Regions from separate parts of the Streptomyces sp. Y7 genome, predicted to be linked through region 3. Evidence: riboswitches for the same ligand, from Rfam matches in the RefSeq annotation. Region 3 holds a riboswitch; each other region holds the start of a gene.
The links. A riboswitch is a leader RNA that binds a small molecule or an ion and turns the genes downstream of it on or off. The one in region 3 is predicted to bind cobalamin.
Positions count from the first base shown of each region.

Region 1: linked by a shared signal. The riboswitch ahead of ACGFW6_RS33535 (cobalamin biosynthesis protein) and the one ahead of ACGFW6_RS39235 (hypothetical protein) in region 3 are both predicted to bind cobalamin.
Region 2: linked by a shared signal. The riboswitch ahead of ACGFW6_RS38135 (energy-coupling factor ABC transporter permease) and the one ahead of ACGFW6_RS39235 (hypothetical protein) in region 3 are both predicted to bind cobalamin.
Region 4: linked by a shared signal. The riboswitch ahead of ACGFW6_RS43730 (prenyltransferase/squalene oxidase repeat-containing protein) and the one ahead of ACGFW6_RS39235 (hypothetical protein) in region 3 are both predicted to bind cobalamin.

Region 1 covers NZ_JBIDDQ010000020.1:665-5,995, forward strand. Annotated here, with positions in the region: partial or broken gene ACGFW6_RS33515 (class II aldolase/adducin family protein) at 1-94, opposite strand, end outside; gene ACGFW6_RS33520 (lysozyme) at 303-1,049, shown strand; gene ACGFW6_RS33525 (anion permease) at 1,203-2,435, shown strand; gene ACGFW6_RS33530 (hypothetical protein) at 2,472-2,693, shown strand; cobalamin riboswitch at 2,894-3,036, shown strand; gene ACGFW6_RS33535 (cobalamin biosynthesis protein) at 3,137-4,078, shown strand; gene ACGFW6_RS33540 (cobyric acid synthase) at 4,075-5,331, shown strand, end outside.
Region 2 covers NZ_JBIDDQ010000028.1:15,230-20,560, reverse strand. Annotated here, with positions in the region: gene ACGFW6_RS38145 (M20/M25/M40 family metallo-hydrolase) at 1-561, opposite strand, end outside; gene ACGFW6_RS38140 (M55 family metallopeptidase) at 554-1,387, opposite strand; cobalamin riboswitch at 1,488-1,674, shown strand; gene ACGFW6_RS38135 (energy-coupling factor ABC transporter permease) at 1,704-2,405, shown strand; gene ACGFW6_RS38130 (energy-coupling factor ABC transporter substrate-binding protein) at 2,402-2,770, shown strand; gene cbiQ (cobalt ECF transporter T component CbiQ) at 2,774-3,523, shown strand; gene ACGFW6_RS38120 (hypothetical protein) at 3,520-3,663, shown strand; gene ACGFW6_RS38115 (energy-coupling factor ABC transporter ATP-binding protein) at 3,660-4,526, shown strand; gene ACGFW6_RS38110 (APC family permease) at 4,640-5,331, shown strand, end outside.
Region 3 covers NZ_JBIDDQ010000030.1:51,040-56,370, forward strand. Annotated here, with positions in the region: gene ACGFW6_RS39230 (short-chain fatty acyl-CoA regulator family protein) at 48-1,520, shown strand; cobalamin riboswitch at 1,535-1,749, shown strand; gene ACGFW6_RS39235 (hypothetical protein) at 2,042-2,386, shown strand; gene ACGFW6_RS39240 (gamma-glutamyltransferase family protein) at 2,439-4,265, shown strand; gene ACGFW6_RS39245 (inositol monophosphatase family protein) at 4,383-5,228, shown strand.
Region 4 covers NZ_JBIDDQ010000043.1:26,984-32,314, reverse strand. Annotated here, with positions in the region: gene ACGFW6_RS43745 (MBL fold metallo-hydrolase) at 1-826, shown strand, start outside; gene ACGFW6_RS43740 (nuclear transport factor 2 family protein) at 880-1,356, shown strand; gene ACGFW6_RS43735 (phosphotransferase) at 1,353-2,018, opposite strand; cobalamin riboswitch at 2,090-2,221, shown strand; gene ACGFW6_RS43730 (prenyltransferase/squalene oxidase repeat-containing protein) at 2,337-3,581, shown strand; gene ACGFW6_RS43725 (SCO2322 family protein) at 3,578-4,243, shown strand; gene ACGFW6_RS43720 (energy-coupling factor transporter transmembrane component T) at 4,236-5,331, shown strand, end outside.

The DNA of each region.
Region 1 (5,331 bases), on a different contig from region 3:
CACTCCTGCCCCACGCCTCCCCCACTCCCTGTGCGCCTTCCCGCGCAGCCCGCGCACCCCGCCCGTCCCGCTGATCCCGCCGCTCCTCGACCATGCGGCCGATCCTGCCAGCCACCCCGTCGACACGGCGTCAAGTCGCCGCCGAACCGGCGCACTTTAAGGGGGAACCCCGGCCTCCGGCAGGGCGCACACGGCGATACACCACCCCCGCCCCCGTCTTGGCCTGAGATCGATCGACTTTCAACGATCTTCCAGTAGCCTCTGGGAGATTTGTCGCACACGTCGCCATTCCGGGGGGAAATATGGCCCGTGATCACAAACCGTCCCGTCACCGCTCCCGCCTCATGGCGATATCCGTGGCGGCCCTCACCCTCAGCGGAACCGCCCTCGCCGAGATCCCGGCGGCGGCCGCGAGCAAGCCCAAGGGGCACGACGTCTCTTCCCACCAGAAGAACGTCGACTGGCAGAACTCGAAGGCGAAGGGCGCCAGGTTCGTCTACGTCAAGGCGACCGAGTCCCACACCTACCGCAACCCGTACTTCAGCCAGCAGTACAACGGCTCACGCAGCGCGGGCCTGGTCCGCGGCGCCTACCACTTCGCGCTGCCGAACAAGTCGTCGGGCAGGACGCAGGCCGCGTTCTTCGTCCGCAACGGCGGCGCCTGGCGGTCGGACGGCTGGACTCTGCCGCCCGCCCTGGACATCGAGTACAACCCGTACGGCAGGCAGAAGTGCTACGGGCTGAGCAAGGCGAAGATGGTCAACTGGATCCAGTCCTTCAGCAACGAGGTGAAGCGGCTGACCGGCCGCCGTCCGGTGATCTACACCACGACCCACTGGTGGAACACCTGCACCGGCACCAGCCGCGCCTTCGCCTCGAACCACGCCCTGTGGATAGCCCGCTACAACTCCTCGACGGCCGGTTCGATGCCGGGCGGATGGCAGTTCTGGACCTTCTGGCAGTACGACAACGCCGGCAGCCTGCCGGGTGACCAAAATCTCTTCAACGGGTCCATGACCCAGCTGAGGAAGTTCGCCCGGGGCTACTAGCCCGGCGGCGCCCGGGCCGCGAGGCGACCGGCCGGACCGAGGTTGCCTCATCCGGCCTTCCCGGACACCATGCGGCCCACCCCAGTTCATCTCTCGTTCACCCAGGTTACCTACGTTCATCCAGCCAATGACCTCGAACGATTGCCTGGGTAAATGGAAAACTTCTCGCTGATCCTCGCGATTGTGGTGGTAACCGCACTCGCGTTCGATTTCACGAACGGTTTCCACGACACCGCCAACGCGATGGCCACCACCATCTCGACCGGTGCGCTCAAGCCCAAGGTCGCGGTGGCCATGTCCGCCGTGCTGAACCTTGTCGGCGCCTTCCTCTCCGTGGAGGTCGCCAACACGATCTCCAAAGGTCTCGTCGACGAGACCGGCATCCGCCCCGAGGTCATCTTCGCCGCGTTGGTCGGCGCGATCCTCTGGAACCTGCTCACGTGGCTGGTGGGCCTGCCCAGCAGTTCCTCGCACGCCCTGATGGGCGGTCTGATCGGCGCGACCATCGCCTCCGCCGGCGTCGGCGCCGTCCACGGCGACGCGCTCGTCACCAAGGTGCTGATCCCGGCGATCGCCGCCCCGCTGGTCGCGGGCATCGCCGCGCTGCTGGCCACCCGCCTGACCTACACCCTCGGCAAGAAGGCCGACGGCAAGGCCGCCGCCAAGGGCTACCGCACCGGCCAGATCGCCTCCGCCGGCCTGGTCTCCCTCGCCCACGGCACCAACGACGCGCAGAAGACCATGGGCATCATCACCCTCGCCCTGGTCGCCGGCGGTGCCGTCGCCCCCGACTCCGACCCGCCCATGTGGGTCATCCTCTCCGCGGGCCTGGCCATCGCGCTCGGCACCTACCTCGGCGGCTGGCGCATCATCCGCACCATGGGCAAGGGCCTGACCGACCTTCAGCCGCAGCAGGGCTTCGCCGCCCAGACCAGCGCGGCCACCGTCATCCTGGCCTCCTCCCACCTCGGCTTCTCCCTCTCCACCACGCACTCCGTCTCCGGCTCGGTGATGGGTGCCGGCCTCGGCCGCAAGGGCGGCGTCGTCCGCTGGTCGACGGCCACCCGCATGTTCGTCGCCTGGGGCCTGACCCTGCCGGCCGCCGCCCTGGTCGGCGCGCTCGCCGAGTACGTGACGGGCTTCGGCACCTGGGGCACGGCCGTGGTCGCCGTCTTCCTGGTCGGCTCCAGCGCCGCGATCTGGAAGATCTCCCGCCGCGAGGTCGTCGACCACACGAACGTCAACGCGACCGACGAGGCGCCCGGCGTGGTCACCACCGCCATGGCCGCCGTGACCCCGCCCCCGGCGGGCACGCCGGCCGAGGACCTCACGGCCACGATCCCGGCCCCGTCCTCCGAGCCCGCGCCCTCGCAGGCCACCGTCTGACCCGCCCCGCAACCCGGCTAACAGGAAAGTAGAAGCATGAAGATCGACTGGGCGGCTCTCGGCTCCGTCTTCGGCGTCAGTCTCGTGGTCACCGTGGCCCTGGTGGGCCTGTTCACCCTCGGCGTCGCGGGTCTGTCGCGCCGCGAACGGGCCGTGGCCCAGGGCGACTCGGCCGCGCTCGCGGTCACCGGCGCCTACGCCTGCTTCGCGGCCTGCGCGGCCGCCGTGGCCTACGGGATCTCTCTGATCGTGGCCTGACCCACAGGCCCTTCGTGGCCTGACCCACAGGCCCTTCGTGGCCTGACCCACAGGCCCTTCGTGGCCTGACCCACAGGCCCTTCGTGGCCTGACCCACCACACGCGAAACACCCGAGGTGCGGGACGGACGACCGTCCCGCACCTCGCCGTCGTGTGGGCCTTCGCACACTCTCCCGTCGCAGGTCAACGGCAAGTTGACGCCTCTCGGAACCCCGTGGTGGACTGCCGGGGCCAAGTACGACGGCAGAAGAGGAAGCCGGTGAGAATCCGGCGCGGTCCCGCCACTGTCACCGGGGTAGCAATCCCCGGGAGCCAGGAACTCTCGCCGTCGGTCTCGTCGAACCAGGGCGCGGACACCCTGAGTGAGGACACAACGCGATGCTCGCCTGCCGATCGACACGCAGTACCAGACCCACGTCTGACCTCACGGTCGGCTGACCCCGATGCGAGCCGATCGCGTCTTCGCGTACGGCGCCGCCGCCGGGCTCCTCGGTGATCTGCTGCTCGGCGACCCCCGCCGGGGGCATCCGGTCGCCGCGTTCGGACGGGCCGCGGCCGCCGTGGAACGGGTGTTGTGGCGCGACGACCGCGCACGCGGCGCGGTGCACACCGTCGTGTGCGCCGGTGGCGCCGTGGCGCTGGGTGCCCTCGCCGCCCGCGCCGTCCGTACCTCCCCGGCCGCCTCGCTCGCGCTGACCGGCGCCGCCACCTGGGCCGTCGTCGGAGGCACCTCGCTCGCCCGGGAGGCCCGGGCCATCGGACGTGCCCTGGAGGCAGGGGACGTCGAGGCGGCGCGGGCGCGGCTACCGCACCTGTGCGGGCGGGATCCGCAGGCGCTGGACGCGGACGGGATCGCGCGGGCGGTCGTCGAGTCCGTCGCCGAGAACACCTCCGACGCGGTCGTGGGGGCCCTGGTGTGGGGTGCCGTCGGCGGTGTCCCCGGACTGCTCGGCTTCCGGGCCGTGAACACGCTCGACGCGATGGTCGGGCACAAATCACCCAAGTACCGGCGCTACGGCTGGGCTTCGGCCCGGCTCGACGACCTCGCCGGCTGGCCCGGGGCGCGCCTGACGGCCGTACTCGCCACCGTCGCCGGCGGCGATCCCCGCGGGGCGGTGCGGGCCTGGCGTGCCGACGCCGACGCGCACCCGAGCCCCAACGCCGGTCCTGTGGAGGCGTCGTTCGCGGGAGCCCTCGGGGTACGGCTCGGCGGGACCCTCTCCTACGGCGGCCGGGTCGAGCACCGTCCCGTGCTCAACGGGAACGGACGGGCCGTGGGCACCCACGACGTCGAACGCGCCGTACGGCTGTCCAGGCGCGTCGGTTGGCTGGCGCTCGGCGTGTGTGTCGCCGCGCGCCGTATCACGAAGGGGCGTACCTCATGACGGGCGGTGGCCTTCTTGTCGCCGGCACCACCTCCGACGCCGGCAAGAGCGTCGTCACCGCCGGGATCTGCCGGTGGCTGGTGCGGCAGGGGGTGAAGGTCGCGCCGTTCAAGGCGCAGAACATGTCCCTGAACTCGTTCGTGACGCGCGAGGGCGCCGAGATCGGGCGCGCTCAGGCCATGCAGGCCCAGGCGTGCCGCGTCGAGCCGACCGCGCTGATGAACCCCGTGCTGCTCAAGCCGGGCGGCGAGCAGAGCAGCCAGGTCGTGCTGCTGGGCAGGCCGGTGGGCGAGCTGAGTGCGCGCGGGTACCACGGCGGACGGCAGCAGCAGTTGCTGGGGACGGTGCTGGAGTGCCTCGCCGAGTTGCGGGGCACGTATGACGCGGTGATCTGTGAGGGGGCCGGCTCTCCGGCCGAGATCAATCTGCGGCGGACCGACATCGTCAACATGGGCATCGCCCGCAATGCCGGGCTCCCGGTGCTCGTCGTCGGCGACATCGACCGCGGCGGCGTCTTCGCCTCCTTCTTCGGGACCGTCGCCCTGCTGTCCCGTCAGGACCAGGAGCTGATCGCCGGGTTCCTCGTCAACAAGTTCCGCGGCGACGTCTCGCTCCTCGAACCGGGCCTCGACATGCTGCACGACCTCACCGGGCGGCACACCTACGGCGTCCTGCCCTTCCGGCACGGGCTCGGCATCGACGAGGAGGACGGGCTGCGGGTGTCGCTGCGCGGAGCCGTCCGGGAGTCCCAGGTCTCCTCCCCCGTCGGCGAGGACGTGCTGCGGGTCGCGGTGTGTGCCGTGCCGCTGATGTCCAACTTCACGGACGTCGACGCGCTGGCCGCCGAACCGGGCGTCGTCGTGCGGTTCGTGGACCGCCCGGAGGAGCTGGCCGACGCGGATCTCGTCATCGTCCCCGGGACCCGGGGGACGGTCCGGGCACTGGAGTGGCTGCGGGAGCGGGGGCTCGCGGACGCCCTCGTCCGCAGGGCCGCCGAAGGGCGGCCGATCCTCGGCGTCTGCGGTGGCTTCCAGGTCCTCGGCGAGCACATCGAGGACGACGTCGAGAGCCGGCGCGGCCGGGTCGAGGGGCTCGGCGTCCTGCCCGTCCGGGTGCGGTTCGCCCGGGAGAAGACCCTCACCCGGCCGGTCGGCGAGGCCCTCGGGGAGCGGGTCGAGGGGTACGAGATCCATCACGGGGTCGCCGAGGTGACCGGGGGCGAACCCTTCCTGGACGGCTGCCGGGTCGGTCAG
Region 2 (5,331 bases), on a different contig from region 3:
CCGGCCGTTGCCGTCGTGGACGGTGAACGCCCCGGACTCGCCGATGCCCTCGGTGCAGCCCTCGAACAGCCCGGCGTGGCGGTCGGCGAGAAACCCGGAGCCGTCCTCGGCGCTGGCCTCCTCGTCGGCGGTGAAGGCGATCACGACGTCCCGGCGGGGCCGTACGCCCTCGCGGGCCCAGGACCGCACGACGGCGAGGATCATCGCGTCCATGTTCTTCATGTCGACCGCGCCCCGGCCCCACACGACGCCGTCGCGGATCTCCCCGGAGAAGGGGTGCACACTCCACTCGTCGGCCTGCGCGGGCACCACGTCCAGGTGACCGTGCACGAGGAGCGCGTCCGCCGCCGGGTCGGTGCCCTCGATGCGGGCGACGACGTTCGTACGGCCTTCGGTGCGCTCCAGCAGGACGGGGTCCAGACCCGCCTCGGAGAGCCGCGCGGCGGCGTACTCGGCGGCCGGTCGCTCCCGGCAGTCGCCGCCGCCGCGGTTGGTCGTGTCGATGCGGATGAGGTCGGAGGTGAACGTGACGACTTCGTCCCGTGCCTGCCCGTCAGCCATACTGCTCCTCCACCGAGGCCGAGGCGATCGTGGTGACCGCCTTGAAGGTACGGATTCCCTCGTACATCCGCTCGCTGGTGTACGCCACCTTGCGCTCGCCGATACGTTCGACGCCGGGAACGACGGTGACCGCCATCGCGAGGTGCTCGGCGTCGAACTCGACCGCGATGGTGAACGGCCCCCCGCGCACCGGCTCGTGACGGACCGCCAGCCCGGCCGCCCGGGTGGCCGCGGCACGGATCTCGGCGGCGGTGGCGGCCGGCGTACGGCACACGGCGGCGTACCGCGAGACATGGTCCTTGACGGCGACCTTCAGCGCCTCGGGCGCGTAGCCGAGCGCGTCCTCGCAGGCCAGGTCGTCCCCGGTGACGAGCACCACCGGTACACCGTACTCGGCGGCGACGTGCGCGTTCAGCAGACCCTCGCTGGCCCGTACGTCGTTCAGCCACACCCCGGTGATGGAGTTGGGGAGGTAGGTGTGCGCGAAGACCCCCTCCATGCCGGCGCCCGTGTGGTAGCCGACGAAGGCGAGGCCGTCGATGTCGCCGTGCTGCACGCCCTCGACCATGGAGAGCGCCTTGTGTCGGCCGGTGAGCATCTGTGCGCGCTCGTCGAGCTGTTCGAGCAGCACATTGCGCATGGACCAGTGCGCCTCATTGATGACGACGGCGTCGGCTCCGCCGTCGAAGAATCCCAGCACGGCGGCGTCGACGTCCGAGGTGAACATCTTCCGGCACCGCTCCCACTGCGGAGTGCCGGGAAGCACGTCTCCGGGCCAGGTGACGCCGGTGGCGCCCTCCATGTCGGCGCTGATGAGGATCTTCATGCCCGATCACGTTACGCGCCCGGGAGGGAACCCGCCACGAAGCGGACGAACGCCACTTTCACACCTTTGGGGTGTACTTGTCAGCCACCCGCCGCGGGCACTACTGTCACCACGCCTTGGTGAACGGGAAATCCGGTGTGATGCCGGTGCGGCCCTCGCCACTGTGAATCGGGAAGTCCGGCTCCGGCCCTCACGGGCGGCCACTGGGTCCTTCGGGACCCGGGAAGGCGGAGCACGGGCGGTGTCACCCGTCAGCCAGGAGACCGGCCAAGGCACGTCAACCATCCACGAGGTGCTGGAGAGGGTCTGCTGAGCCATGCACATAGCCGAGGGTTTTCTGCCCCCGGCGCACGCGGTCGCCTGGGGCGTCGCGTCCGCGCCGTTCGTCGTACACGGAGTACGGTCACTCACCCGTGAGGTCAGGGAGCATCCCGAGAGCACACTGCTGCTCGGCGCCTCCGGAGCCTTCACCTTCGTCCTGTCCGCGCTGAAGCTGCCGTCGGTGACCGGCAGCTGTTCGCATCCCACCGGCACGGGCCTGGGCGCCATCCTGTTCCGGCCACCGATCATGGCGGTCCTGGGCACCATCACCCTGCTGTTCCAGGCGCTGCTGCTCGCGCACGGCGGTCTGACCACGCTCGGCGCGAACGTGTTCTCGATGGCGATCGTCGGGCCCTGGGCCGGCTACGCGATCTACCGGCTGCTGCGGCGCTACGACGTGCCGCTGATGGTCGCCGTCTTCTTCGGCGCGTTCGTCGCGGACCTGTCCACCTACTGCGTGACGAGTGTCCAGCTGGCGCTGGCGTTCCCCGACCCGGGCAGTGGATTCGTGGGCGCGCTCGGCAAGTTCGGCTCCATCTTCGCCATCACGCAGATCCCGCTGGCGGTGAGCGAGGGCCTGCTGACCGTGCTCGTGATGCGGCTGCTGGTGCAGTCCAGCAAGGGAGAACTGACCCGGCTGGGTGTGCTCCTCGCCAAGAAGCAGTCCCAGAGCGAGACGGAGGCGGTGGCCCGGTGAGCAGGAACACGAAGATCAACGTCCTGCTGCTGCTCGTGGTGGCCGCGCTCGCCGTGCTGCCGCTGGCGCTCGGCCTGGGCGACCACAAGGAGGAGCCGTTCACCGGCGCCGACGGCGAGGCGGAGTCGGCGATCACCGAGATCGAGCCGGACTACGAGCCGTGGTTCTCGCCGCTGTACGAGCCGCCCTCGGGTGAGATCGAGTCGGCCCTGTTCTCCCTCCAAGCGGCGCTCGGCGCGGGTGTCCTCGCGTACTACTTCGGGCTGCACCGCGGGCGGAGGCAGGGCGAGCAGCGGGCACTGGAGCGGGTCGGCGAGGAGGCGGCGGCCGGTGCCGCCGAGGAGTCGAAGGCCGACAGGGTCTGACACGTGCTGCCGATCGACGCGGCGGCGCACAGCAGTCGCTGGCGCCGCCGTCATCCCGTGGACAAGGCCGTGCTCGGGCTCGGTCTCACCGTGCTCGCGATCTCCCTGCCGCCCTGGCCGGGTGCCGCGCTGGTCCTTCTCACCGCGCTGACCGTGCTGCTGGGTCCGGCAGGTGTGCCCGGGCGGCGGCTGTGGCGGGCGTATCGCGTGCCGCTCGGCTTCTGTGTGACCGGCGCGGCCACGCTGCTGGTCCAGGTCGGCGGCGGGCAGGGCTTGGTGTCCCTCGCCGCCGACGGGCCGCTGCGCGCCGGTGAATTGCTGCTGCGCACCTCGGCGGCCTCGCTCGGGGTGCTGCTGTTCGCGTTCACCACACCGATGTCGGACCTGCTGCCGCGGCTGGTGAAGGCCGGGGTGCCCGCGCCCGTCGTGGACGTCGCGCTGGTGACGTACCGCATGAGCTTCCTGCTGCTGGACTCGATGCGCCGGGTGCGGGACGCGCAGGCCGCGCGGCTCGGGCACACCACCCGGGCCGCGACCTGGCGTTCGCTGGCCGGGCTCGGCGCGACCGCGTTCGTGCGGTCCTTCGACCGCGCCACGCGGCTCCAGGCCGGGCTCGCCGGGCGCGGCTACGACGGAACCCTGCGCGTCCTGGTACCCGAGGCGAAGGTCTCCGTCCGTTTCACGGCCGCGAGTTGCGCTCTGCTCGCAGCGCTGGCCGCCCTCACCCTCGTACTGGAAAGGGCCCTGCCATGAGCGAGCCCACCGCGCCGGTCGCCCTGCGGGGCGCCGCCGACACCTGCCGGGCCGGCGCCGGCGCGCTCATGGCCGGGGGCCACTCCCCACTCACGACGCAGGCCACCCCCACCCCCGCACCGGAAAGGGCCCTGCCATGAGCGAGCCCACCGCGCTGGTCGCCCTGCGGGGCGCCGCCTACGCCTACGAGGACGGCCCCGTCGTGCTCAGCGGCCTCGACTTCGACGTCCGCGAAGGGCGGGCGCTGGCACTGCTGGGCCGTAACGGCAGCGGCAAGACCACGCTGATGCGGCTGCTCAGCGGCGGACTCAGGCCGCACGAGGGCCGGTTGTCGGTCGAGGGGACGCCGGTCTCCTACGACCGCAAGGGGCTGACCCGGCTGCGGACGACCGTGCAACTGGTGGTGCAGGACCCCGACGACCAGCTGTTCGCCGCGTCCGTCGCGCAGGACGTGTCCTTCGGCCCGCTCAACCTCGGTCTGCCGGACGTCGAGGTGCGGGCGCGGGTCGACGAGGCGCTGGCCGCGCTGGACATCGCCCGGCTGGCGGACCGGCCCACGCATCTGCTGTCGTACGGGCAGCGCAAGCGCACGGCCATTGCCGGGGCCGTCGCGATGCGGCCCCGCGTGCTGATCCTCGACGAGCCCACCGCCGGGCTCGACCCCGACGGCCAGGAGCGCCTGCTCACCACCCTCGGCGGGCTGCGGGCGAACGGCACCACGGTCGTCATGGCCACGCACGACGTCGATCTCGCACTGCGCTGGGCCGACGACGCGGCGCTGCTCACCCCGTCCGGTGTCCGCACCGGACCCGCGGCCACCATGCTGGCCCGCACCGAACTCCTGCGGGAGGCCGGGCTGCGGCTGCCGTGGGGCGTCGCGGCGGCCCGACTGCTGCGCGCGCACGGCCTGCTGGACGACTCGGCGCCGGGTCCGCGCGACGCGGACGAGCTGGCCGCCCTGGCGGCGGCACCCACCACCCCGACGATTCCGGCCGACGGCTGAGACACCCGTGCGTTGGGCACACGGGTGATACATCCCGCCGGCGGACACCAAAGGCCCGGGGGACCGCGCGGTTGCCTGTTTCATGAGGTCACGCACGACCGAAGTGAGGCAGCATGGCCGAGGCCACCGAGGACACCCGCCCGCCCGAAGGGCTGAAGGCCAACGCGATCGGGTTCGTCGACGCCCTCGTCATCGGGCTCAACGCCACCTCGCCCGCGTACTCGCTGGCCGCGGCCATCGGACCGGTCGTGGCCCTCGTGGGTGTCTACGCCCCCGGCGTCATGCTCGCGTCGTTCGTGCCGATGCTGCTGATCGCGTCGGCGTTCTACTACCTCAACCGGGTGGACCAGGACTGCGGGACGACCTTCTCCTGGGTCACCCGGGCGATGGGTCCGTGGGCGGGCTGGCTCGGCGGCTGGGCCATCACGATGACCGGCGTCCTGGTGGTCGGCTCGCTGGCGGACGTCGCGGTGACGTTCGCACTCATGGCCTTCGGCCTCGACAGCTGGGTCGAGAACGAGTTCGTGCGCCAGACGCTGACGGTGCTGGTCATCCTGGTCATGACGGCCCTGTGCGTGATCGGCACGGAGGTGTCGGCCAGGGTGCAGAACGCCCTCATCCTGGCGCAGGTCGCCTGTCTGCTCGCGTTCGCGGTGGTGGCGATCTACCGGGTCTACGCCGACACCGGTTCGCTCGACTCCGTCGATCCGGCGTTCAGTTGGCTCAATCCCTTCGGGGCCGGCGGCGCCGAGCTGACGGCGGGTCTGCTGCTGGGCGTGTTCATCTACTGGGGCTGGGAGTCGGC
Region 3 (5,331 bases):
GTTCGCGTACGCTGACCGGGTTCCGTACCGGACCTGGAGGTGCGCGGGTGAGCAAGACGTACGCGGGTACGCGGCTGCGGCGGCTGCGTGAGGAGCGCCGGATGAGCCAGGCGGAACTCGCCCGCGTCCTGGGCATCTCCGCGAGCTATCTGAACCAGATGGAGCACGACTCCCGCCCGCTCACCGTGCCCGTCCTGCTCCGGCTCACCGAGACGTTCGGCGTCGACCCGGGCTTCTTCTCCGAGCGCGACACCGCCCGGCTCGTCGCCGACCTGCGCGAGGCGCTCACCGGCGAGATCGCCGCCGCCCGCGTCTCCCCGACCGACCTCGCCGAACTCGCCTCCCGCATGCCCGCGGTCGCGCAGGTCCTGCTCGACCTGGGCCGCCGCAACCAGCTGCTGTCGGAGCGGCTCGCCGGAGCGGACGGCCGGGCCCCCGCCGACGGCCGCGACACCGCTGACGCGCTGCCCCGCTCGCCGCACGAGGAGATCCGCGACTTCTTCTACCGCCGCCAGAACTACCTCCACGACACCGACCTCGCGGCCGAGCGGCTCGCCGAGCGGATCGGCATCCGGCCCGGCGAGGTCCTGCAGGCCCTGACCGCACGTCTCACCGACGCCCACGGGATCCGCCTCGCCGACGCCCCCGGGACCCACGGCACCCGCCCGGCCGAGGGAGGCCCCCCGCCGGCCGGCTCCGGCGACCGCCTGCACCACTACGACGCATCGACCCGCACCCTGCACCTGTCGAACCGACTGCGCCCCGGCCAGCGTGCCTTCCGGATGGCGACCCAGCTCGCCCTGCTGGAGTACGCGGACGAACTGGACCGGCAGGCCGGCGAGGACTTCCCGGCCGGCTCGCCCGCCCACACCCTGGCCCGCATCGGCGTCGCCCACTACTTCGCCGCCGCGCTGGTGTTGCCGTACACCGCCTTCCACGCCGCGGCCGAAGAGGTCCGCTACGACATCGAGCGGCTCACCGACCGCCACGGCCTCGGCTACGAGACCGTCTGCCACCGGCTCAGCACCCTCCAGCGCCCGCGCCTGCGCGGCGTGCCCTTCTCCTTCGTGCGGGTCGACCGGGCCGGCAACATGTCCAAACGGCAGTCCGCGACCGGGTTCCACTTCTCCCGGGCCGGCGGCACCTGTCCGCTGTGGAACGTCTACGAGGCGTTCGCCGCGCCCGGCCGCATCCATGTGCAGATCGCCGAAATGCCGGACGGGCAGCGGTACTTGTGGACCGCCCGCGCGGTCACCCGGCACCGCGGCGGCTGGGGCGGGCCCGGCAAGACGTACGCCATCGGACTGGGCTGCGAGATCCGGCACGCCCAGCGCCTCGTCTACTCCGACGGACTCGACCTCACCAGCCCCGCCGCGGCCACGCCGATCGGCATGGGCTGCCGCGTCTGCGAACGCCTCGACTGCCCGCAGCGTGCCGTGCCGCCCCTCGGCCGCACCCTGCGCATCGACCAGAACACCAGCACGTTCGTGCCGTACCCCGTGACCGAGCGCACGACCTGAGCGGCAGGGGGAGTTGATAGCCTCGACGGGCCAGTCGAGCCACATCCGAGGCCAGGGAATCCGGTGCGAATCCGGAACTGACGCGCAGCGGTGAGGGGGACGGGCGGGGCACGCGAAGCCACTGGAAGGGGTCCGCGACGGCCGTGGGGCCGCCGGGGGCCGGGACCGGGAAGGCGCCCCGACCGGACGAACCCGAGTCCGAAGACCTGCTGGCACCTCCGCGCCCCCGGGCGGGGAGGACGTCCGCAGGCCAGGCTCCGCGTACGAGCCCCGACACCCGAGGCATACCCGTGCTCCCCAGCCCCGCGTCCCGCAGCACCACGTCGTCCACGCCGACCGAACCCCCGGCACGGGCCGCCGCACCCGCGCCGACCGCACCCCGTGCACCCGCCGAGTCCACGCCGACCGAACCCCCGGCACCCGCCGCCGCACCCGCGCCGACCGAACCCCGGGCACCCGCCGAGTCCACGCCGACCGAACCCCCGGCACCCGCCGCCGCACCCGCGCCGTGCCGCGTCGTCCTGTGCCGGGACTGCTGCTGCGGCACCCCGAAGGTGACCGGCGTCGACCACGCGCGGCAGACCGCGCGCCTCGCCGAGACCGTGCCCGTACGCGTCTCCGACTGCCTCGACGTGTGCGAACACGCCAACGTGATCGTCGTCCAGCCCTCCGCCGCCGCCCGCGCGTCCGGCGCCCGCCCGGTCTGGCTCGGCCTCGTCAACGACCCCGACGCGACCGAGGACATCATCACCTGGGTCCGGGCCGGCGGCCCCGGCGTCGCGCCCTGCCCCGACGTGCTCGACCTCTATACCTTCACACCGCCGAGGCGGGCCGGAGCCGCGGGAAGGTTGAAGCCCGAACAGTGAGTGCCCGAAGATCGGACGGACCGATCCGCGCGACAGCGAGGTGAGAGACCCGATGTTCACCACCCGTCCCACCCTCCAGGGCACCTTCGGCATGGTGTCCTCCACGCACTGGCTCGCCTCGCAGTCCGCGATGGCCGTGCTGGAGCGCGGGGGCAACGCGTACGACGCCGCCGTGGCCGGGGCGTTCGTGCTGCACGTGGTCGAGCCGCATCTCAACGGCCCGGCCGGCGAGGTGCCGATCCTCGTCGCCCCGGCGGGCGGCGAGGTGCGGGTGCTGTGCGGGCAGGGGCCGGCGCCGGCCGGGGCGAGTGTCGCGCACTACCGGGGACTCGGACTCGACCTGGTGCCGGGGACCGGGCCGCTGGCCGCCGCCGTGCCCGGCGCCTTCGACGCCTGGATGCTGCTGCTGCGGGACCACGGGACCCGGTCGCTCGCGGAGGTGCTCGGGTACGCCATCGGGTACGCCGAACACGGCCACGCGCCGGTGGAGCGGGTCGGCGAGACCGTGGAGACCGTCCGGGAACTGTTCGAGACGGAGTGGACCTCGTCGGCCGAGGTCTATCTGCCGCACGGCCGGGCGCCCCGCCCCGGGGAGCTGTTCCGCAACCCCGCCCTCGCCGCGACCTGGAAGCGGCTGCTCGACGAGGTCTCGGGCGCCGGTGACCGGGTCGCCCAGATCGAGGCCGCGCGCCAGGTGTGGCGGTCCGGATTCATCGCCGAGGCCCTCGTACGGCAGGCCGGGCGCCCCACCCTGGACACCAGCGGCGAGCGGCACTCCGGCACGCTCACGGCCGCCGACCTCGCCGGCTGGACCGCGACCTACGAGGCGCCCGCGACGTACGACTGGAACGGCTGGACCGTGTGCAAGGCCGGTCCCTGGAGCCAGGGCCCCGTCCTTCTCCAACAGCTCGCGCTGCTCCCGCCCGAGCTCCCGCGGTACGGGTCCGCCGAGTACGTCCATCTGCTGATCGAGGGCTGCAAGCTGGCCATGGCCGACCGGGAGGCCTGGTACGGCGACGCGGCCGAGGTGCCGCTGGCCGAGCTGCTGTCGGACGAGTACAACGCGGCCCGGCGGAAGCTGGTCGGCGGGACGGCGTCCCGTGAGATGCGGCCGGGCAGCCCCGGCGGGCGCGCCCCGCGGCTGTCCGCGCACGCGCGCGTGGCGGCCGACGTGGAGCCCGGCTCCGACGCGCTGGGCGTCGGGGAGCCGACCGTCGCCAAGCGCCCGACCTCCCCGGTGCCGGGCGAGCCCGACGTCGCCGCCGACGGCGGGACCCGCGGCGACACCTGCCACCTCGACATCGTCGACCGCTGGGGCAACATGATCGCGGCGACCCCCAGCGGCGGCTGGCTCCAGTCGAACCCCGTCGTACCCGAGCTGGGTTTCCCGCTCGGCACCCGGCTCCAGATGACCTGGCTGGAGGAGGGCCTGCCGAACTCCCTGACGCCGGGCCGGCGGCCCCGCACCACCCTCACGCCCTCCGTCGCCCTGCGCGACGGCGTGCCCGTCATGGCCTTCGGGACGCCCGGCGGGGACCAGCAGGACCAGTGGCAGCTGCACTTCCTCCTCGCGGTCGCCCTGCGCGGCCCGGTGCGCGGCGGCCTCGACCTGCAGGGCGCGATCGACGCCCCGAACTGGCACAACGACAGCTTCCCCGGCTCCTTCTACCCGCGCGGGATGCGGCCGGGGAGCGTCACCGTGGAGTCGCGGACGGATCCCGCGGTGGTGGCGGAGCTGCGGCGCCGCGGTCATGACGTGACCGTCGGTGACGCCTGGTCGGAGGGCCGGCTCTGCGCGGTGGCCAGGGACCCGGACACCGGCGTCCTGTCGGCGGCGGCGAATCCGCGGGGGATGCAGGGCTACGCGGTCGGACGCTGAGCATCGCCGGTCCGGCGCTTTCGGCCCGGCGCTGCCCGCCCCTCATGTTCACGCCGATGCCATCCGGCGGTCACCCGGCGGGCGGGGGTTGTCAGTGGGGCGTGTTCTTATTGACACGTGATCGAAGACAACGAAACCATCGAAGAGTTTCTCGCACAGCACTCGGCCGACGTGGAGGAAGCGGTCCGCAAGGCGGCCGCCGCCGAGATCATGCCCCGCTTCCGGCAGCTCGCCGAGCACGAGATCGACCAGAAGAGCGGCCCGCACGATCTGGTGACCGACGCCGACCGGCTCGCCGAACAGTTCCTCACCGGGGCGCTGAGCACCCTCCTGCCCGGCTCGGTCGTGGTCGGCGAGGAAGCGGTGCACGCCGACCCGGCGTCGTACGAGGCGATACGCGGCGACGCGCCGGTCTGGATCATCGACCCCGTCGACGGCACCCGGCAGTTCGTGAACGGCGACACCGGCTTCTGCACGCTCGTCGCGCTCGCCCGGCACGGTGTGCTGCTCGCCTCCTGGACCTACGCCGCGGCCCGCGACCAACTCGCCACGGCGGTGCGCGGCCAGGGCGCCTACCTGGACGGCGTACGGCTGCGGTCCGGCGCGCCGGAGCCCGGCCGTGACCTCGAAATCGCCACGTCCCACCCGGACTACACCACCGAGGAGCAGAAGCGCGGGCTGCTCGGCCTGTGGACCGACGGCATCGCGCCGCGCTCCTGCGGTTCGGCGGGCCTGGAGTATCTGGCCGTCGCGCGGGGCGAGTTGGACGCCACCGCATTCAGCTGGGAGGCCGCCTGGGATCACGCCGCGGGCATTCTCCTGGTCGAGGAGGCGGGCGGCGCCCACCTGACCCGCACGGGCGAGCCGTTCCGGATCACCGGCGGCAACGCACTGCCGTTCACGGCGGCGCGGGACGCGGCTACGGCCCGGCGGGTGGCGGGACTGCTGGCCGGCGGGGTGTAACGACCCACCTGGGCCGCGCCCACGGAGGCCCGGGGCTCTGTCGCTGTGCGGCTCCGCCGCGTGGGCGTGACAAGCCCTCCAGCCAGCCGCGGTCGCGCTGCCA
Region 4 (5,331 bases), on a different contig from region 3:
CGGCCTGTCGGGCAGGGTGCGCGAGGCGTCGGGGGCCTGGATCGCGATGCACGCGGCGGACGCGGCGATCGTACGGCGCACCCGCACGACCCGCCCCGACCGCTGGTTCACCTACATGGCCGCCAAACTCACGGCGGCCGGCGCCCCCGAGGCCCACGTCGCGCCCCTGCGCACGGCGCGCCGCCCCGGCACCCTGCCCGGCTTCACCCCGGCCGACCCCGACCGCGAGATCGTCCCCGGCGAACTCCTCGACCTCCCCGGCCGCCGCCTGCGCGCGATCTGGACACCGGGCCACACGCCCGGCCATGTCTGCCTGCACCTGGAGGAGGACCACCCGACGCGCCTCCCGGGCCACGGCCGCCTGTTCTCCGGCGACCACCTGCTCCCCGGCATCACCCCGCACATCGGCCTGTACGAGGACCCCGACGACAGTGGGGGTGCCCCCGCGCGAGCGTATGCGGGCGTGGGGGAGGTCACGGACCCGCTGGGCGACTACCTGGCCTCCCTGGAACGCGTCGCCGCCCTCGCCCCCGCCGAGGTCCTCCCGGCCCACCAGCACACCTTCACCGACGCGCCGGCCCGCGTCCGCCAGCTGCTGACCCACCACGAGGACCGCCTCACCGACCTCCTCACCCTCCTCGCCACCCCCCTCACCCCCTGGCAACTCGCCGAACGCATGGAGTGGAACCGCCCCTGGTCCCAGATCCCGTACGGCTCCAGAAACATCGCGATAGCGGAGGCGGAGGCCCATCTGAGGCGGCTGGTGAAGCTGGGGAGAGCGGAGGCGGTGGCGGGCAGTGGGCCGGTGGCTTATGTGGCGGTGTGAAGCCGACCAGGGCGGCCACGCCCGCAACAGGGGTTCAGGGCACCATGAACGCCATGAACCGCGCTGAGCCTCCGCCCCCGCCGCCCCCCTTGGACCGTCTCCTCGCCGAGCGCGCCTGCGAGCGCGTAGTCATCGAGTTCGTGCACCGCCTCGACCTCGGCGAACCGGCCTCCGTCGCCGAGTTGTTCACCGAGGACGGTGTCTGGGCATGGCCGGCCGGCGACCGGTCGGTCAAGGGGCGGGAGGCTCTTCGTGAGTACTTCGGCTCCCGTCCCGCCGACCGGCTCTCGCGCCGCGTGATGGCCAACATCCTGGTGACGGTCACGTCCGCGGACACCGCGCAGGCGACCTCGTACTTCACGACGTACCGCGTCGACGGCTACACGGGCGGCATCGTCCCGCCCGGCCCTCCGGTCCAGGTCGGCCACTACCAGGACGCCTTCCACCGCACGTCGGACGGCACCTGGCTGCTCACCGCCAGGACCCTCCATCTGCCCTTCGGCGGACCGACCCCGAGGACCGGCGCCTAGTCACGCATGAAGGCGCGGATCAACGCTTCGGCGTCGCCGAGGAGTTCGACCTCGCTCTGCGACATCGTCGGGTTGGCGGCCCGTCGTCGCAGCGCCTCCGTGATGCCGTCGTGTGTGAGGTGGGACGGGTCGGCGAGGAGGGCCGTAAGGATGGCGCGGGCGGGCTCGGCGATGGGTTCGTCGCCGACCGCGACCTGGGCGAGGATCACGGCGGAGGTGCCCCAGTCGAGACCGGCGTCGCCCTCCTCGGTGTTGTTCCAGTCGATGACGTAGGGGCCGTCGGGGGTGAGGATGACGTTGTCGGGGTGGAGGTCCAGGTGCAGGACACAGGCCCCGGGCCGGCGCGCGGGGACTCCGTGCAGCTGCCGCAGCAGCCGGGCCAGGGTGCCGCCCGCCTCGTCCGCGTTCATGGCCCCGGCACTCAGCGCCTCCAGCATCGTCGGCCCGGGCAGCCGCTGCATCACGAGGTCGGTCCTCGAGGAGTCGGCGAGGCGGACGCGGGGCGCCGGGAAGCCGTGGGCGAGGACATGCGCCATCACCGCCCCCTCGGCGAGCGCGTCCCCCCACCCCTCCCGGTCGCGGCGCAGTACCCACGCCCCGTCGATCTCGTACACGTCGGCGGTCCGCCCCGTCCCGAGCAGCCGTCCCACCGGTCCCCGCATCGCCTCTGCCCCCTCCGTCACGGGCCGAAGGTACCGGTCGCACGGGCGGCCCCGAGGGGCCGGGTTACGGGCGGGTAGAGTGTCGCCGTCGTCATCACCCCCGTACATGGGAAAGCCGGTGCAAATCCGGCGCTGACCCGCAACCGTGAACCGGTCGTCGTCGAAGGCCGGTGAGCCGGATCGCCGTGTACGGGAAGTGACCGGCTCACGTGCCCCGGCAGTCGGCCGGAGTGCGGCACCGTCGAGGTATACGGAGCCGAGCCGCCGGGGTCTCCCCTGTGCTGCCCGGTTCCTCTGAGGGAAGGGCACCCGCCGATCATGTACGTCCGCCGCAGCGCCGCGGTCCTGGCCGCCGCCGTCGTGATCGGCGCCGCCGCGCCGGCCATAGCCGCCGACTCCTCCGCGTCGCCCTCCCCCTCCGCCTCGCCGAAGCCGCAGTACCCCGCCGAGCTGTACGGCACCACCGACCCCACCTACGACGGCGTCTGGCGGCAGTCCCTCGCGCTGCTCGCCCAGGACACCGCCGGGGTGAAGCCGGCCAAGGGGGCCGTGGAGTGGCTGGTGGGGCAGCAGTGCGCCAACGGGGCCTTCGCGCCCTACCGTGCCGACGCCGCCACCGCGGACTGCGAGGCCAAAACCCCCGTCGACACCAACAACACCGCTGCCGCGGTCCAGGCGCTGGCCGCCCTCGGTGGACACGACGCCGCCACCGCCAAGGCCGTGACCTGGCTGAAGTCCGTCCAGAACAAGGACGGCGGCTGGGGATACATGCCGGGCGGGGCCAGCGACACCAACTCCACGTCCGTGGTGATCGGTGCGCTCGTCGCCGCCGGTGAGAAGCCGGCGGACGTCCGCAAGGACGGTAAGACGGCCTACGACGCGCTCAACAAGCTCGCCCTGCCCTGCAAGGACGACGACGGCGGCGCCTTCGCCTTCCAGCCCGACAAGAAGGGCAAGCTGCTCGCCAACGCCGACGCCACCGCGGCCGGCGTCCTCGGCTCGCTCGGCAAGGGCCTCGTCGTGAGCCCCGGCAAGGACGCGCCGGCCACTCGATGCGTCAGCGAGGGCCTCCCCGCCTCGCAGCAGGCCGCCGTCAACGGCGCCGCCCACCTCACCGACGCCCTCGCCAAAAACGGCCACCTCACGTCCACCCTCCCCGGCGCCGAGGACCAGCCCGACTACGGCAACACCGCCGACGCGGTCGTCGCGCTGGCCGCCCTCTCCGGTGCCGACGCCGCCGCGAAGCCGCTGCGCTGGCTGGAGCAGAACTCCGCGAAGTGGGCGGAGCAGAGCGGCCCCGCCGCCTACGCCCAGCTCATCCTCGCCGCCCACGCCACCGGCACCGACCCCCGCGACTTCGGCGGCGCCGACCTGGTCGAGCAGCTCAACGCCACGGGTCCCGCACCGCAGGCCGCGACCAAGGCCACGGACGAGGCCGAGAAGAAGGACGCGAAGAAGGACGACAGTCCCTTCGGTGTCTGGTGGTACGTCGGCATCTTCCTCGTCGTCGGCATCGGCATCGGCTTCCTGCTGAGCGGGCGCAAGAAGGGCCCGCAGGCGTGATCCGTCGCGTGCTCGCCCCGCTCCTGGCCGCGCTGGTCCTGCTGACCGGCGCGGCTCAGGGCGCCCACGCGGCCGGCTATCGCTACTGGTCGTTCTGGGAGCGCCAGGGCGGCACCTGGATCTACGCCACCCAGGGCCCCTCCCTCGCCCGTCCGTCCGACGGCGACGTCCAGGGTTTCCGGTTCGCGGTGAGCGAGGACTCCAAGGACGCGACACAGCCCAGGGGCGCGGCCGAGTTCGCGGTGATCTGCGCCAGGACGCCCGCCGAGGACGGCAGCAAGCGGGTCGCCCTGGTCATCGACTTCGGTACGGCGGCCGACGCCCCCTCGGGCGAGACGCCCCCCGCCCGCCGTACGGCCTGTGCCCGGGTCGCGCCCGACGCGACGACCGCGGACGCCCTGGCGGCCGTCGCCAAACCCCTGCGCTACGACACCAACGCACTGCTGTGCGCGATCACCGGGTATCCGCGGAAGGGCTGCGGGGACCAGGTGGCGGGCGACGGCGGGAAGACCGGTGAGCCGGCGCCGACCGGGCGGACGGCCACCGCCGCCGAGGACGACTCGGACGGCGGGCTCTCGCTGGGCCCGGTCGCGGGCATCGCCGTGGTGGTGGTGCTGGGGGCGGCGGCGGTCTGGCAGGCACGGCGGCGCAGGGATGCCTGAGCGCTCCTTCGGCCAGGGCGATGCGCGGCTGAGCCTCGGGGCCGGGACGGGCCGTCGGCCGTCCGCGGCCCCGCCGTCGCGGGCCGCCCGGTTCCCCGCGACGGCGCCCCGTCGCGGCGCCGCCACCCCTTCCCTCCACCCGGGCGCCTGGTGGCTGTGGGCCCTCGCCCTCGGCACCGCCGCCACCCGCACCACCAACCCCCTTCTCCTCGCCCTCCTCATCGCGACCTCCGCCTACGTCGTCGCGACCTGCCGCCCCAACGCCCCCTGGGCCCGTTCCTACGCCGTCTTCTTCAAGCTCGCCCTGGCCGTCCTGCTGATCCGGCTGGTCTTCGCCGTGGTCCTCGGCTCCCCGCTCCCCGGCACGCACGTGATCGTCGAGCTCCCCGAGGTCCCCCTCCCCGACTGGGCCCAGGGGATCCGGCTGGGCGGCAAGGTCACCGTCGAGACCGTCCTCATCGCCTTCTACGACGGCCTGCGCCTGGCGACCCTCCTCATCTGCGTCGGCGCGGCGAACTCCCTCGCCAACCCCGCCCGCCTCCTCAAGTCCCTGCCCGGCGCCCTCTACGAGATCGGTGTGGCGGTGGTCGTGGCCCTCACCTACGCCCCCCACCTCATCGCCGACGTCCAGCGTCTGCGCGCCGCACGCCGGCTGCGCGGCCGGCCCGACCGCGGTGTCCGGGGCCTCCTTCAGGTCGCGCTCCCGGTCCTGGAGGGCGCGTTGGAACGGTCGGTCGCGCTCGCCGCCGCGATGGACGCGCGCGGCTACGGCCGTACCGCCGACGTCCCGCCCCGCGTGCGCCGTACGACCAATGCGCTCACCCTCGGCGGCCTGCTGGGGATCTGCGCCGGAACGTACGGGCTCCTCACCGCCGAGGGCGGCACCTACGGTCTGCCCCTCCTCATCGCCGGAGTCGCCGCCGCCCTCGCGGGTCTGCGCCTGGGCGGTCGCCGGTCCCCGCGCACGCGGTACCGGCCGGACCGGTGGGACGCCCGCGCCTGGCTGGTCGCCGGTTCCGGCGTTTCGGTCGCCGCCCTGCTGACCCTGGCCGCGGACCGCTCCCCCGAGGCCCTGGACCCCGGGGTGA